DNA from 3 places in the Desemzia sp. FAM 23989 genome. Region 1 is predicted to be linked to each of the others. Evidence: predicted binding sites of a transcription regulator. Region 1 holds the regulator's gene; each other region holds the start of a gene.

What was found. Region 1 encodes HrcA, which represses chaperone genes, less so after heat shock. Its sites were predicted from a motif close to TTAGCACTCNNNNNNNNNGAGTGCTAA; they were not measured.
Region 2: a site for HrcA is predicted at 3,432-3,458, ahead of groES (co-chaperone GroES). Genes of this name have one in related genera too.
Region 3: a site for HrcA is predicted at 2,548-2,574, ahead of ACEN36_RS01920 (Hsp20/alpha crystallin family protein). Genes of this name have one in related genera too.

The regions. Positions count from the first base shown of each region.
Region 1 is NZ_JBGQQT010000010.1:42,700-48,080, reverse strand. Features, by position in the region: gene ACEN36_RS07400 (DegV family protein) at 1-147, opposite strand, end outside; gene truB (tRNA pseudouridine(55) synthase TruB) at 344-1,261, shown strand; gene ribF (riboflavin biosynthesis protein RibF) at 1,279-2,235, shown strand; gene hrcA (heat-inducible transcriptional repressor HrcA) at 2,485-3,525, shown strand; gene grpE (nucleotide exchange factor GrpE) at 3,543-4,112, shown strand; gene dnaK (molecular chaperone DnaK) at 4,186-5,381, shown strand, end outside.
Region 2 is NZ_JBGQQT010000002.1:57,720-63,100, reverse strand. Features, by position in the region: gene ACEN36_RS01875 (acetyl-CoA C-acetyltransferase) at 1-959, shown strand, start outside; gene ACEN36_RS01870 (DUF378 domain-containing protein) at 1,084-1,296, shown strand; gene groL (chaperonin GroEL) at 1,440-3,062, opposite strand; gene groES (co-chaperone GroES) at 3,117-3,401, opposite strand; gene ACEN36_RS01855 (CPBP family intramembrane glutamic endopeptidase) at 3,741-4,397, shown strand; gene ACEN36_RS01850 (YdiK family protein) at 4,432-4,635, shown strand; gene ACEN36_RS01845 (redox-sensing transcriptional repressor Rex) at 4,654-5,325, opposite strand.
Region 3 is NZ_JBGQQT010000002.1:69,518-74,898, reverse strand. Features, by position in the region: gene ACEN36_RS01930 (MATE family efflux transporter) at 1-307, shown strand, start outside; gene ACEN36_RS01925 (DUF1576 domain-containing protein) at 626-2,002, shown strand; gene ACEN36_RS01920 (Hsp20/alpha crystallin family protein) at 2,051-2,470, opposite strand; gene ACEN36_RS01915 (pyridoxamine 5'-phosphate oxidase family protein) at 2,659-3,162, shown strand; gene ACEN36_RS01910 (glycoside hydrolase family 32 protein) at 3,220-4,602, opposite strand; partial or broken gene ACEN36_RS01905 (sucrose-specific PTS transporter subunit IIBC) at 4,639-5,381, opposite strand, start outside.

The DNA.
Region 1 (5,381 bases):
AAATTCAGCTTTACTGATTGTTTGGTTGTCATAATACTGAGTATTTTGAATCATCGCTGATAAGGGGATAACCGTGATCCCATACTTTTCTTGTTCTTCTTGAGACAATTGGACTGTTGAATCCGTCATGATTTTAATCTGTGTCATATCTAACTCCTCCTGTAAAAACGTTAATCCAAGTACTATCAAGTACTATATTGATTATATCAAAAGATTTCTCAAAAGAGGAGCAAAGACCGAATATCAGCATATGTAATCCATCAAAATGCTGTTAGGAATAGTTAAGTCATGGAAAGAATTATGTTATACTAGTAAAGGCTAATAGAGAAAGTAGGGATTGATAATGGAAGGCATTTTGCCATTATGGAAAGAGCGTGGCATGACAAGTCATGATTGCGTTTTTAAATTAAGAAAAATACTTAAAACAAAAAAAATAGGACATACGGGCACATTAGATCCAGATGTTGATGGAGTCTTGCCGATTTGTATCGGCAGAGCAACTAAAGTAGTAGAATATATGATGGAAACCGGAAAAGCTTATGTGGGAGAAATCACCATTGGATTTAGCACGACGACAGAAGATAAGAGTGGTGAGGTAGTCGACTCGCTTCCGGTAACAGAAGTGCCGTCAAATGACGCTATTGATCAAATGATGCAAGACATGACGGGGAATATTATTCAAATCCCTCCAATGTATTCTGCGATTAAAGTCAATGGGCGTAAATTATATGAATACGCTAGAGCTGGTGAAGAAGTAGAACGCCCAAAAAGAGAAGTCGCTGTTCATCGATTTGTTCGAACTTCTGAACCTGTAATGAACAATGAGCAACAAACCGTTTCTTGGACATTTGAAGTGGACTGCGGAAAAGGGACTTATGTGCGTACGTTAGCGGTAGACTTTGGAGAAAAGTTAGGCTACCCGGCGCATATGTCTGATTTGACACGTGTGAAAAGTGGTACGTTTTCAGTCAAAGACTGCTTAACGTTAGATCAAGTGGCTGAATTGATGCAAGAAGAAATGATAGAAGATCGTTTGTATCCATTAGAGTATGCCCTTGGCGATATGGATACAAAAGAAATGACAGAAGAATTGTGGGAAAAAGTAAAAAATGGTGCTGTACTGCCTATTGAAACTTTTTCAAAAGAAGTTTCTTTTCCAGTCGTATTGATGTATCAAGGAAGAGCCCGCAGTATTTACGGTGAACACCCTACGAAACCGGATTTATTGAAACCCATCAAAGTATTGCGAACATCAGCTTAAATGAAGGAGTCCTAAAAATGGAGATTATTAAAATTCACCATCCTTATCAAAAAGAAACAATTCCAACTAAACCAGTAGTCCTCGCACTTGGTTTTTTTGATGGTGTCCATAAAGGACATCGAACCGTTATTTCAAGAGCTAAGAAAATGGCCGAAGAAAAAAATGTTGAATTAGCATTGATGACGTTTAATCAACACCCTTCTATTGTATTTAAAAAAATAAATCCAGAAGCGATCACGTATTTATCTACTACAGAAAGAAAAGAAGAATTTATGGCTGAACTGGGCGTGGATTATTTATATGAAGTCGATTTCACCTCCTCTTTCGCTGCTCTAACGCCTCAAGATTTTGTAGACCAATACATTATCGGCTTACATGCAGTCACTGTAGTGGCTGGATTTGATTACACTTACGGGAAAAAGGAGATCGCTTCTATGGAGCACTTGCCTGGATACGCTAAGGGAAAATTCGATGTCGTTGAGGTAGGCAAGGTAACAGGAGATGGAGAAAAAATCAGTTCTACCCGAATCCGGAAAGCGTTGGTAGACGGAGATATAGCAGAAGCGAATGACATGCTTGGCTATATTTACCAAACACCTGGTATCGTTATCCATGGAGATGCTCGGGGCAGATTACTAGGTTATCCTACAGCTAATATTGATACTGATTCTGGTATAGGGCTGCCTAAAGTAGGTGTATATGCTGTTCGAATCAAAATCGGCAAGACGTGGCATGAAGGGATGGCTTCTATTGGATACAACATTACCTTTGAAGACAATCGCCAATTGTCTGTAGAAGTCAATATATTTGATTTCAATAGTGCCATCTACGGGGAAAAAGTTTCTGTTGAATGGCATGAATACATTCGGGAAGAAAAAAAATTCCCATCTGTTGAAGCCTTAATCGCTCAGTTAGCACAAGATGAAATAGATGTACGAAACTATTTTAAACAGTTGGACACAACGAAAAATTAAAAAAGTCACTAAGATCAACTCTCGATGACCAGCAGCGCATGTTCTGGATATTGGGAGTTGAGTTTGTTTTACTGAGAGTTGAAAAAATATTCCCATAGGGCTGGTTCTTTTTCGGTGATTTACCAATAAGAAAGTCAAAAATAGTCAGAAATTTTAGGTGCAACCATTGACAAGAGTGCTATTATTTGATAAATTATTAATTGTGTTAGCACTCATTTAATTGAAGTGCTAAAAAAAGAGGTGAGGCATATGTTAACGGAAAGACAAATTTCAATCCTCAGAGCTATCGTGATTTTATTTACGCAGTACGGTCATCCGATAGGGTCTAAAACGCTGCTTGAAGAAACTGACATCGTAGCGAGTTCCGCAACGATCCGTAATGAAATGGTTCGTTTAGAAGAAATGGGTTTTCTTCAAAAAACGCATTCTTCATCGGGAAGAGTTCCTTCTAAAAAAGGGTATCGTTTTTACGTCGATTATTTATTGAGACCAGCAAAAGTAAATCATGATGAAGTGGAAACAATACAGAGAGCTTTCGATAATCCATTCTTTCAGTTAGACGAGATTGTGGTTAAATCAGCTGAAGTATTATCTAATTTGACTAGTTACACAGCTATCTCCTTAGGACCTGAAATCAAAGAAAGCAAGTTGACAGGGTTCCGTTTAGTTCCATTGAATGAACGAAAAGTGATGGCCATACTGGTCACCGACAAGGGTCATGTGGAAGACCAAATTTTCACAGTGCCAAAAGGGTTTGATTTGAAAAATTTAGAAAAAATCGTTTCTTTATTTAATGACCAATTAGTCGGCCGTTCTCTAGTAGAAGTATTTAAAAAACTGCAAGATGATGTGCCGCTATTGATCCATAAATATATGCATACTGCTGAAGGTATGATGGAATTGATCAATGAACTGTTCATAAAAACCGCAAGAGAACGCATCCACATTGGCGGAAGGATGAATATACTCGATTATTCGGAAAACCTGAATGTCAATCAATTCAAATCTCTTTATTCGTTTATGGATGGAAATCATGACCTGACATCATTGCTTGGTCATCAAAATGACGAGATTCAAGTTCGCATAGGCAATGAGTTGAATATTGATATCCTAGAAAACTTCAGTTTGATTTCTGCAACGTATGATGTAGAAGAATTAGGTACCGGGACAATTGCTATATTAGGCCCGACTAACATGCCCTATTCCAAAATGATTGGGCTCATGGATGTTTTTAGAAATGAATTATCAAAAAAAATAGTGGATCATTACCATTCTATGGATGACTACTAAAAAAGGAGTTATGTATTGTGGAAGATAAAGATTCGCATTTAGAAGAAAATGAATCAGTAGACCCTTCAATGAATGAAGAGTTAGATGCTGAAACAACATCAGAGGAATCTATGGAAGAAGTCAATACAGAGGATACAACAGACGAATTAGCGGAATTAAAAACAGCCTTGCAAGAAAAAGAAGATGCTTATCTTCGTTTACAAGCTGAATTGGCTAATATCCAAAAGAGAAATCGCAAAGAAAAAGAAACGGATGCTAAATACCGTTCTCAATCTTTAGCGAAAGAATTGATCAATGTATTGGACAACCTTGAACGTGCATTGTCGATTGAAACTTCTGAAGAAAACGAAACTTTTAAAAAAGGGATCGAAATGGTTTACGCTAGTTTCAAAACGGCTCTCGAAAGTGAAGGCGTTCAAGTAGTTGATCCATTGAATGAAGCCTTTGATCCGAATTATCACCAAGCTGTTCAAACAGTTGCCGTTGAAGAAGGGCAAGAAGCTGGTACTGTTGTGACTGTTCATCAAAAAGGGTATACTTTACACGAACGTGTTTTACGTCCAGCAATGGTTGTAGTGGCTCAATAAAAGCCGCAAAATTAATGGAAGCTTTTGAAGATAGATTAAAAAACTAAAAAAATTAAAGAATGAGGGATTACAGATGGCAAAAATTATCGGTATTGATTTAGGTACAACAAACTCTGCTGTAGCAGTATTAGAAGGTGGAGAAGCAAAAATCATTCCTAACCCAGAAGGAAATCGTACAACTCCTTCAGTTGTAGCCTTTAAAAATGGAGAAATCCAAGTAGGGGAAGTTGCTAAACGTCAAGCAATTACCAACCCAAATACGATCGCATCTATCAAACGTCACATGGGTGAAGATTACTCTGTAGAAGTAGATGGTAAAAAATTCACTCCTCAAGAAATCTCAGCAAATATTCTACAATACATCAAAGGATACGCTGAATCTTATTTAGGCGAAGCAGTTACTAAAGCTGTTGTTACTGTACCAGCTTACTTTAACGATGCACAACGTCAAGCTACTAAAGATGCTGGTAAAATCGCTGGTTTAGAAGTAGAACGTATCGTTAACGAACCAACTGCAGCTGCATTAGCTTACGGTTTGGATAAAACAGACAAAGAAGAAAAAGTATTAGTATTTGACCTTGGTGGTGGTACATTTGACGTATCTATCCTTGAATTAGGTGACGGTGTCTTCGATGTATTGTCTACTTCTGGAGATAATGAATTAGGTGGAGATGATTTTGATGATAAAATCATTGCTCACTTAGTAGCTGAATTTAAAAAAGAAAACGGCATTGACTTATCAAAAGACAAAATGGCTGTACAACGTTTGAAAGATGCTGCTGAAAAAGCTAAAAAAGATTTATCAGGTGTTACTTCAACTCAAATCAGCTTGCCATTTATCACTGCTGGAGAAGCTGGTCCATTGCACTTAGAAATGAACTTGACTCGTGCTAAATTCGACGAATTGACTTATGACCTTGTAGAACGTACTAAAAAACCTGTACAACAAGCTCTTAAAGATGCTGGATTAAGCAAATCAGATATCGATGAAGTCATCTTAGTTGGTGGATCTACTCGTATCCCAGCTGTTGTCGAAGCTGTACGTGCTGAATCTGGTAAAGAACCAAACAAGTCTGTTAACCCGGATGAAGTAGTAGCAATGGGTGCTGCTATCCAAGGTGGAGTTATCTCTGGTGATGTTAAAGACATCGTATTATTAGATGTTACGCCATTATCATTAGGTATCGAAACAATGGGCGGCGTGTTCACTAAATTGATCGATCGCAATACAACGATCCCAACAAGCAAAGCGCAAGTATTCTCAACAGC
Region 2 (5,381 bases), on a different contig from region 1:
CTATCCCTGCTATGACGGTAAATGAAGTGTGCGGTTCAGGATTGAAAGCTGTTATTTTAGCCAGCCAAGCTATTCAAGTTGGAGATGCCAAAGTCGTGTTGGCTGGTGGAACAGAAAATATGTCTCAAGCTCCTTATTTATTAAAAAATCAACGTTTTGGCAGCAAATTAGGCGATACCAACTCCGTCGACAGCTTGGTACATGATGGTCTGACAGATGCTTTCAATCAGCAGCATATGGGAATCACAGCTGAAAATGTGGCTGAACGGTATCATGTGAGCCGTAAAGAACAAGACCAATTTGCCTTGGATTCACAAATCAAAACCGCAACAGCTCAAGAAAATGACTGGTTCAAGGATGAGATCGTTCCAGTATCTGTCCAAATAAAACGTGAAACACAACTCATCTCAGACGATGAATATCCTCGCAAAGAAACAACCATAGAAAAATTGCAAAAACTACGTCCGGCTTTTAAAAAAGAGGGAACCGTAACAGCTGGAAATGCTTCAGGCATTAACGACGGTGCAGCCGCAATCTTGCTGATGGCTAAAACTGAAGCTGAAAAACGAAACATCCCTTATTTAGCAACGATCAAAGGGTATTCAGAAGTGGGAACCGATCCTGAAATCATGGGTTATGCACCATATACTGCTGTTCAAAAAGTATTTGAAAAAACGAATTTCACAAAAGAAGACATCGATTTATATGAATTCAATGAAGCTTTTGCTTCCCAAAGCATTGCTTTGGTGCGCGATTTAGAACTTCCTACTGAGAAAGTCAATATCCATGGCGGTGCTATCGCATTAGGACACCCAATCGGCGCCTCGGGCTCACGCATTTTAGTCACACTTTTAAATGCGATGAAACAAAACAACAAAAAGCGCGGCCTAGCCACACTATGCGTAGGAGGCGGAATAGGCATCGCAATGATTATTGAGAGCGCGGAACAAGGCGTTTAGCCTATCGAATATAAAACACCTTTAACTGTTAGATATTCTTCTAATCAATTCATTGGACAATCAACAGTATCCCTGTTATTTTTAGAGTGATTTAAAAGTCATACTAAACAGGGAGGGATACCGGATGAAAACTCTAGACAGTATTGCTTTAGCTTTATTGATCGTTGGTGGTTTGAATTGGTTGTTGGTTGGACTTTTTGAATTTGACTTAGTAGCTACTTTATTTGGCGGACAAGACACTCTCTTATCTAAAATTGTGTATATCATCGTTGGTCTATGTGCTTTATACTGCTTGAAATTTTTTGGATTACTATCCAGAGATAACCACGAACACTAAAATTCTTGTATATTCTAACATTGGTAAAGACATGAATTTTTACTTACCAACGTTAAATAGTGGAGAACTGAAAATAATCGAAAAAAACAAGGGAGTGAGGCTTTTGCCTCACTCCCTTGTTCAATAATCTTAAAATAACTTTCTTACATCATACCGCCCATGCTTGGGTCCATTCCTGGAGCTGCTGGTGCTGCTGGTTCTGGATGATCTGCTACTACGGCTTCAGTCGTTAACAATAATGCCGCTACACTTGCAGCATTTTGTAGAGCTGAACGAGTCACTTTAGTTGGGTCTGTAATTCCAGCCTCAATCATGTTTACCCATTCGTCTGTTGCCGCATTGTATCCAACACCTGGTTCAGCAGTTTTCATTTTTTCAACAATTACTGAACCTTCCATTCCTGCATTTGCAGCGATTTGGCGAATTGGCTCTTCTAACGCACGAACAACGATTTTCACACCTGTTGCAACGTCGCCTACAGCTTCAATTTCAGCAACTTTGCTTTGAACGTTGATATAAGCAGTCCCACCACCAGCGATGATTCCTTCTTCAACAGCTGCACGTGCTGCATTCAAAGCATCTTCAATACGTAATTTACGTTCTCTTAATTCAGTTTCTGTTGCAGCACCCACACGAATAACGGCAACTCCACCAGCTAATTTTGCAATACGTTCTTGTAATTTTTCTTTGTCAAATTCAGAAGTTGTTTCTTCTGCTTGAGCTCTCAATAATGCTACACGTTGGCTGATCGTATCTGTTGAACCAGCGCCTTCTACAATAGTTGTCGCATCTTTAGTAACAGCCACTTTACTTGCATGTCCTAATTGTTCTACTGTAGTATCTTTCAATTCAAGACCTAGGTCTTCTGTGATTACAGTACCACCAGTTAAAATAGCAATGTCTTCTAACATCGCTTTACGACGATCCCCAAATCCAGGAGCTTTAACAGCTGCAACATTGAAGGTACCGCGTAATTTGTTCAAGACTAATGTAGGCAATGCTTCGCCATCAATATCTTCAGCAATAATCAACAACGGACGACCTTGTTGCAAGATTTGTTCCAATAATGGAAGAATATCTTGAATGTTTGAGATTTTTTTATCGGTAATCAAAATGTATGGATTTTCTAAGTTAGCTTCCATTTTATCGTTATCTGTAACCATATATTGTGACAAGTATCCACGATCAAATTGCATACCTTCTACAACATCTAGTTCAGTTTCGATTCCTTTAGATTCTTCGATCGTGATAACACCATCGTTGCCCACTTTTTCCATAGCGTCTGCTAATAAAGCACCGATTTCTGGATCTCCTGAAGAGATAGAAGCGATTTGTGAAATGGATTCTTTTGTTTCCACTTTACGAGAAACAGCTAATAATTCCTTAACAGCTACTTTAGTGGCTAATTCAATTCCAGCTCGAATCCCTACCGGGTTTGCGCCTGCAGTAACATTTTTCATTCCTTCGCGAACAATCGCTTGGGTTAAAACAGTGGCAGTAGTTGTACCATCACCAGCTGTATCATTGGTTTTTGAAGCTACTTCAGAAACTAATTGAGCTCCCATGTTTTCAAAGCGGTCTTCTAATTCGATTTCTTTTGCGATCGTCACTCCATCATTAGTGATTAATGGCGAACCGTAAGATTTGTCTAAAACTACATTTCTTCCTTTGGGTCCAAGTGTTACTTTAACAGTATCTGCTAATTTATCTACTCCACGTAATAATGCAGCACGTGCGTCTTCAGAAAATTTAATATCTTTAGTCATTTTCTTTCACCTCATCAGATTGATTTTTATTCGTGTACATGTCTTTATTTACGTTTAGTCTACGATTGCGATGATATCGCTCTCTTTGATCACTAAATATTCAGTACCATCATACTTCACTTCAGAACCAGCGTATTTTTCGAAAAATACTGTATTTCCAACGACAACTGAAAGCTCAGCTTTTGTTCCGTTATCGAGTATACGCCCAGCACCAACAGCAACTACTTCACCAGTTTGTGGTTTTTCTTTTGCTGTACCAGCCAAAACGATACCACTTGCTGTTGTTTCTTCTTCTTTTGTGACTTTAATGATGACACGATCTCCTAAAGGTCTTAACACGTAAATCCCTCCAATTATAGTTTTTCTTTGTTAGCACTCACTCTAAAAGAGTGCTAAATCACTTCTTCATCATATCAAACTGTAAAAATTTTGCAAGTATTTTTTACTCTTGAAAAAGAAAAAGAGTGCCCTTTTATTTAAGAAAGAAATACTTCAAGAAGAAAGCAAAAATTGCTTTAGTGGTATGAGACTTATGTTATACTGTTTATTGAACATCTTTTTTTAAAACTGTTTTACGTCCAAATGCAGTACCATTACAAAGGTGCATTGCTCACTTTATATAGTCTTGTTCTTTTTTAGTGCAACTGTAAATAATTACTTAAAGAAGGTTTTAAACACATGAAGAATTTAATTAAGTCTCCATATGCAAAAATCATTCTCATCTATATTATAGCTCAATTTTTCCCAGTGATAGTGTTGTTTTTTGTACCAGCTAAAGCTGTAGCAGACGCCAGCATTTATGGTACTATCGCCGGTTTCGTGATTGGAGCTATCCTAATGTTTATCGTTAATCATCGGTCTACATTTGATAATAGTCTAGAGAAAACGCCCAGCAATTCTAAAAAATCGATTGTTTTTTGGGGAGTAGGAGGAATGTTTTTAGCTTTTGTTGGTCAATACTTAGCTGTATTTATCGAAACATTCTTGCTCAATACACCTTTAGGGTCACAAAACACTGCAGAGCTCGTTTTCACTGTGAATAAATACCCTATTTTCTTGATTCTAGTAGCTATCTTTGGTCCTATTATGGAAGAGTTTGTATTTAGGAAAGCTATCTTTGGTTATCTTTATGACATTACTGGAGGAATCGGTGCTGCTGTGATCAGTTCATTGATATTTGCCTTTATTCACTTTGATGGTCATTACTTGCTTTATTCGATTATGGGATTTGTTTTCTGCTATTTGTACTGGAAAACAAAATCGATTGCTGCTCCAATTATTGCTCACGCTTTAATGAATGCTACCGTTACAGTAGCTAACTTATGGCTATACTAATAGTGTTTATAGTAGAAAGGAACTTTTAACGTTCATGAAAAAAAGAGATTTTATTATTCAAATTGTTTTCAATTATGTTCTTGCAGCTATTTTTATCTGGTTTGCAATTGACTACGTTGGTGAATTTGGTTGGGGATTCTTCTCTATCATTTTTGTATTGTTTGCCACACGAGATGTGGTAAGAGCTACGAAGATTTTACAAATCTATCTCAAACTAAAAAAAGGCAACAAACCGTAAATAGGTTTGTTGCTTTTTTTAATCTAATAGCAATAAAGTATCATCACTGTCTGAGTCTGCTTTATAGTGATCGATAAAATAGATAAGAGTCTGCAATTCATTCGCTAAATCCACGTTTTGTACTCGAACTTCTTCTGGTACGGAAATACGAATCGGTGTAAAGTTCAGTATTCCTTTAACGCCAGCTTCAACGAGATTATTTGCAGCATCTTGAGCTGCTGAAGTAGGTACAGTCAGCATAACTACATCGATTTGTTGCATTTTCAACTGTTGTACCATGTCTTCCATTGGATAAACCGGTACTCCAGATTGAATCGTTCCTACAATATCCTTGTTGATATCAAAGGCAGCACTGATGCGCATGTTGTTCCCTTGATGGAAATTGTAATTTAATAAAGCATGTCCTAAGTTACCCACACCAATTAATGCCACGTTCGTTAGTCGGTCTTGTTTCAATGTTTTACTGAAAAAATGCATCAGCGTTTCAACATCGTAACCATAACCTCTTTTTCCTAGAGCTCCGAAATATGAAAAATCGCGTCGAATCGTAGCGCTATCTACTTTCACAGCTTCACTTAATTCAGTTGATGACACACGTTCTTTTCCATCTTCATGCAAATACCGTAAATATCTATAATAAATCGGTAATCTCTTTGCCGTTGCTTTGGGTATTGTATTCGTTGAACCCATCGTTCACTTCACTCACTTTCTTTTATTCAAAATTCACAATATTCGTTAACAAATTA
Region 3 (5,381 bases), on a different contig from region 1:
TACAAATTCGACTTTCTATTTTGTGTTAGCTTTATTATTTATCTATAGAAATACACTTCAAGGATTAGGTAAAAGTACTGCACCAACTGTAGCAGGCGTAATGGAATTACTTTCTCGTGTTATTGTAGCACTAGCTCTCGTAACACCACTAGGCTACCTTGGCGTAACTATTGCTAATCCTTTGGCTTGGATAGGTGCATTGATTCCACTAGTCATTTCTTACTACTCATTCAAACGCACTACGATTGCCGGAGAAAAGAAAGCACACACAACAAAACTGTTACAAAATGTAGAACAAGGCATTTAAAAGAAAATCGTTGTAGTCGTTTAGAATCAGACCACTTTTCCTTTTAATTGATAACTAACGGAGCAATCTAACCAAAGATTGCTCTTTTTTTATTTTGTTCAATTTTTTAAAAAGGAAAACGATTCCTTTTATTGTCTGTTTTCATTGATGTTTCAATAAAACCGGCACTTTTTCTCGGTATTTTTTTATTGCTGTTGAAAACGAATCATGTTATTATTTTAAAAAAGCAAGTGCCTACTTTACTAGACCACTTGGATGATAAACAAAGAAAAATTCCATTCTATCTAGAAAATCCTCTATGAAAGTGTGTTGAACTAGATGAAAAATATTCTTTATCCTAAACAAAATCAAGAACAGACTTTGGTAACTGAACGTCAAAAATATCTCTTTATCTTCATTTTTGCTGCTTCCTTATTTAGTTTTGCTTTTTTGTTAAACACACCAAGTGAAATTTGGAATGGCAGTATAAAAATTTTATTTTCTCCCGCTAACTTAATAACGGATTATTTTGCATTGGCTAATCCAGGAGCTGCGTTAGTGAATGCTTCACTAATGACTTTGAAAAGCCTGTTGATTATTCGAAAAAATAAAGTAACCCTCTCCGGTCCGTTACTTGCCGCTGTTTTTACAGTCGTAGGATTCTCCTTATTCGGAAAAAACTTGTATAATTCTATCCCCATCATTTTAGGCGTACTGCTTTATGCAAAAGCTACTCGTACTCCATTTAAAAATTATTTATTATCTGCTTTATTCGGGACAGCACTGGCCCCTTTAGTAAGTGAGGTTTCTTTTAATGTTGGCTTGCCTCTTCCATTAGGTATCTTATTAGGGTCTCTCTCAGGGATAATTGTCGGCTTCGTGCTTCCTCCGTTGTCTCGTCATTTTGCCAGCTTCCATAAAGGGTTCAGCCTATACAACATCGGATTTACCGCCGGAATTATTGGTATGGCCTTTATCGCTATGTTGAGAGCTTATGGTTTTGAAGTCGATGTAGTGAATCTGCTTTCCAGCGGAAATAATGTAGCTTTTTCTATTTTTATGTACACTCTATTTTCCTTTATGTTTGCTGTCGGACTGTATTTTAACGGTGGGAATTTTCATGGATACAATGACTTCTTAGATGAGGATGGCATTGGTGGGGGAGATTTTTTAGAAAAGCATGGTTTTGGATTGACTCTTATCAATATGTCTTTACTAGGGCTGATTACTACTACTCTTTCTCTTCTGGTTGGAGGAGAATTGAATGGACCTGTACTTGGTGGTATTTTTACCGTTGTCGGATTTGGAGCTTTTGGAAAACACATCAAAAATGTCTTGCCTATTTTAGTTGGGATTGTTGTGATCAGTTTATTTACTTCTGTTGAACTATCTTCTACTACTTTTCTATTGACCGCTCTTTTTGGAACTACATTGGCTCCTATAAGTGGGCACTATGGGGCTGTTGCAGGTTTTATAGCAGGTGGTCTGCACATGGCCATGGCTGCAAACATCACTTATTTGCATGCTGGTATGAACTTGTACAACAATGGTTTCTCTGGTGGATTTATCGCAGCCATTTTAGTTCCCTTATTGGAAGTTTTACACTTCCACAAAAAGGAACGCAAAAACAAAGAAATCGTCAAACCACTTGTGGATACAGAAGTCGTCGAAGATTTGGATGAAGCTGAAGAACCTTCTGTTTACCAAGATAAATAAAAACAGCAGAAAGGACTGCCAATTAATGACAGTCCTTTTCTTCTGTTTTTATTGTATTTCAATTCTATTTTTGGGTGAGTCCATAACTTCTTTTTTAGGCAAATGAACAGTCAGTACGCCGTTATCAAATTTAGCCGTAATTGCATTTTCTTCAACGTCTTTTAAAATAAACTGACGACTGTAAGAACGAACCGAACGTTCTCTATGAATGTAGTTCCCTTTCTCATCCGTCTCGTCTTTGCCTTCTTCTTGGTGAGCATTAATGGACAATACATTATTGTGGTAATCTAATTGGATGTCTTCTTTTGCCAATCCTGGCATATCCGCTTCTAAGATATATCCTGTATCAGATTCTTTAATATCTACATCAAAGTTGGCTGTATTAGAAAACAGGTGATCAAAAGAATCTCCGAAAAAGTTTCTGTCTACATTCATGAAATCACGTCTAAATGGAAATAAACTATTCATAAAGCATCCTTCTTTCTTTTATTGTACTGATTCTTGCAGCAAGTCTCTTTCTTGCTACAACAATATTATAACCTTTTTTAGCACTTCGGTCAACAGAGTGCTATTTTTTTATAAGCAGCAAACGTATTATTTTAAGATCGATAATCCCTCTGTTATACTAACTGTATTAAACTAGTGAGGTGAAATAGATGTCGGAAAACAATTCTTTACAAAACGAAAAAGCTTTATCCGTATTAAGAGGTATTTTAAAAGATACGGAGATAGTCATGCTTACAACTGTTTCTGCAGAAGGAAATATCGTCTCTCGCCCGATGCAAACTCAAGAACTAGAATTTGACGGTGACTTGTGGTTCATCACGCGCAGAGATACTACAAAATACCAAGAAATTTCTGCAAATCCAAATGTAAACGTTACCGTTGTTGGCGATTCTTATGCTTCTATCAGCGGAACGGCTTCCTTTGTAGAAGATATCGAGCGCAAAAAAGAATTTTGGAATAAAGTCTATGAGAAAATGTTCGATGTCAGTTACGATGATCCTATTTTGGTTTTGATCAAAGTGGAAGCTAATCATGCAGAGTATTGGGATACAGGCGATACTACCAAATCTGTTGCCAACTTCTTTAAAAAAGTTGTTGGAAATAAAGACTCGGTGAAACCGGGAGAAAATGCCAACGAAACCTTAGATCTATAAGAGAAATGTAGAAAACAGACTGAGATAAGCAAATTGTGCTTATCTCAGTCTGTTTTGCTAAACGCTTAATTCATACAATGAAATAGTCCTATTTTCTATCTCATCACCTGTTGATATCACTAATTGACGGCTTTCTTCTTCTATGAAATAACGTAAGGTAAATACTTCTTCCCCGTCATTAATAAACAACTCTATTAAAGAACTTTCTAACAACAAACGGATATTTTTTAATCCTTTTTCTATTTTTACTTCTCGCTCTTCTCGTTCTTTCGTGAGCCAATTAGTGCGACTGACTACAAATCGGTTATTCCCATGATGGTACTGCATCGTTACACCCTTACGAATGTGAAGGCAGAAGTCTTTAGGGGTATTTTCCCAATCGATCAGCAACTCGTTTTGTAATGAAGGCAATTCAATCGTTTGCTGTGCAGCATCATTTATCACTGTTGGGTTTGGCTGTCTCAATTGTTCTAACTCTATTACAGGTTGTTGTTTAAGCGCACCATCCACATAAGTGACTTCCCTTGGGACAGATAACGCGTGCAGCCAGCCATCTTTTCGTGTTGGGACCGCTGCTTCGACTTCCGGGTACATCACTCCGGCCCAACCAAATGAGATTACCCTGCCTGAAACATCCGTAAAACTTTGAGGAGCGTAAAATTCAAAGCCTCTATCCAATTCTTTAAACGCCTTCTTATCTGGCGCAAAAGTTCCATTGGAAGTCAGCTTTCCGGTTAAATAACCCGTTTGATAAATATTTTGGAACTCTTTTCCTTTCGTTTCCAAGCCTTGTGGAGAGAAAATAAAGACATCCTTTTCTGTGAAACGCAATACATCTGGACATTCCCACATGTACCCCAGAGAAAGTTTTTCTTCCACAAATGATCCCTTGAATTCCCAATCCAGCAAATTAGTGGATTGATAAAGAATAGTGTCTCCTGATAGATCCTCTTTTTGTGCTCCTAACACCATCCACCACGTCCCAACTCCGTCTTGCCATACTTTCGGATCTCTGACATGACCTGTGTAACCTCTTGGATGATTGAACAATGGCCCTTTTTTCTCAAATGTGAACCCGTCTTCCGACACAGCTAAACACTGGTAGCTTTCTCGCTTCCCTTCAGCTCCTCGTACATTTCCAGTATAGAACAGATACAATTTGTCATCAAAGGAGACTGCACTGCCAGAATATACGCCGTCTTTGTCATACCACTCATCCGGCATCAAAGCAGCCTCATGGTAATCCCAATGAATCAAATCTTTTGAAGTGACATGTCCCCAGCTTTTGTTTTTGTGAACGGTATCGTGTTGATTCCACTGGAAAAACACATGGTAAATTCCCTTGTATTGAATCAGCCCATTCGGATCATTCAATAACCCTTTTGGTGGAACAATATGGTACTTCAATGAATATTTTTCTGTTTCTGACTTACTCGACAAATCATTTCTTCCTTTCATTGCTTAGTCCTTTGCAACTTCTTTATCTGAAAATCCGAACAGATACGTTAAAGCGAAAGCTACAGCAATTGCAACTGCGTTAACTACAAGGTACCAGATAAATTGTTCGTTTAAATACAACAATGCTCCAGGAATAACCGTAACAGACATCCCTGTTCCTTCTAAATTCAATAAGTCAGCCAACATCCCGCCAACTCCACCACCTACTAAACCAAATAAGAAAGGTTTAACGTAGCGTAAATTCACCCCGAAAATAGCGGGCTCGGTAATTCCTAAGAACGCTGATAAAGTAGAAGGGAAAGCTAAAGCTTTTAATTTTTTGGATTTTGTTTTCATTCCTACCGCTAATGTTGCTCCACCTTGAGCTGCTACACTACATGTGATAATCGCATTATATGGATTCACTCCTGTATTTGCTAAGAGCTGTACTTCCAAGAAATTAAAGATATGGTGTACTCCAGTGACTACAATCAATTGGTTAAGTCCACCAATGACCAATCCAGCAATACCGAATGGCAATTGCAACAACCAAATCGTTGCATCCAATACAACCGTTTCTAATGAGTGGAATACAGGTCCAATAACGAATAATGACAAAATACTCATTACAAGCAACGTTGCAAATGGTGTAATCAATAAATCAAGATATTCCGGTACTCTTTTGCGTACAATACGTTCAAATTTAGCACCCATAAATCCAGCAATAAAGGCTGGCAATACAGTTCCTTGGTACCCAACAACGGGGATGAATCCAAACATGG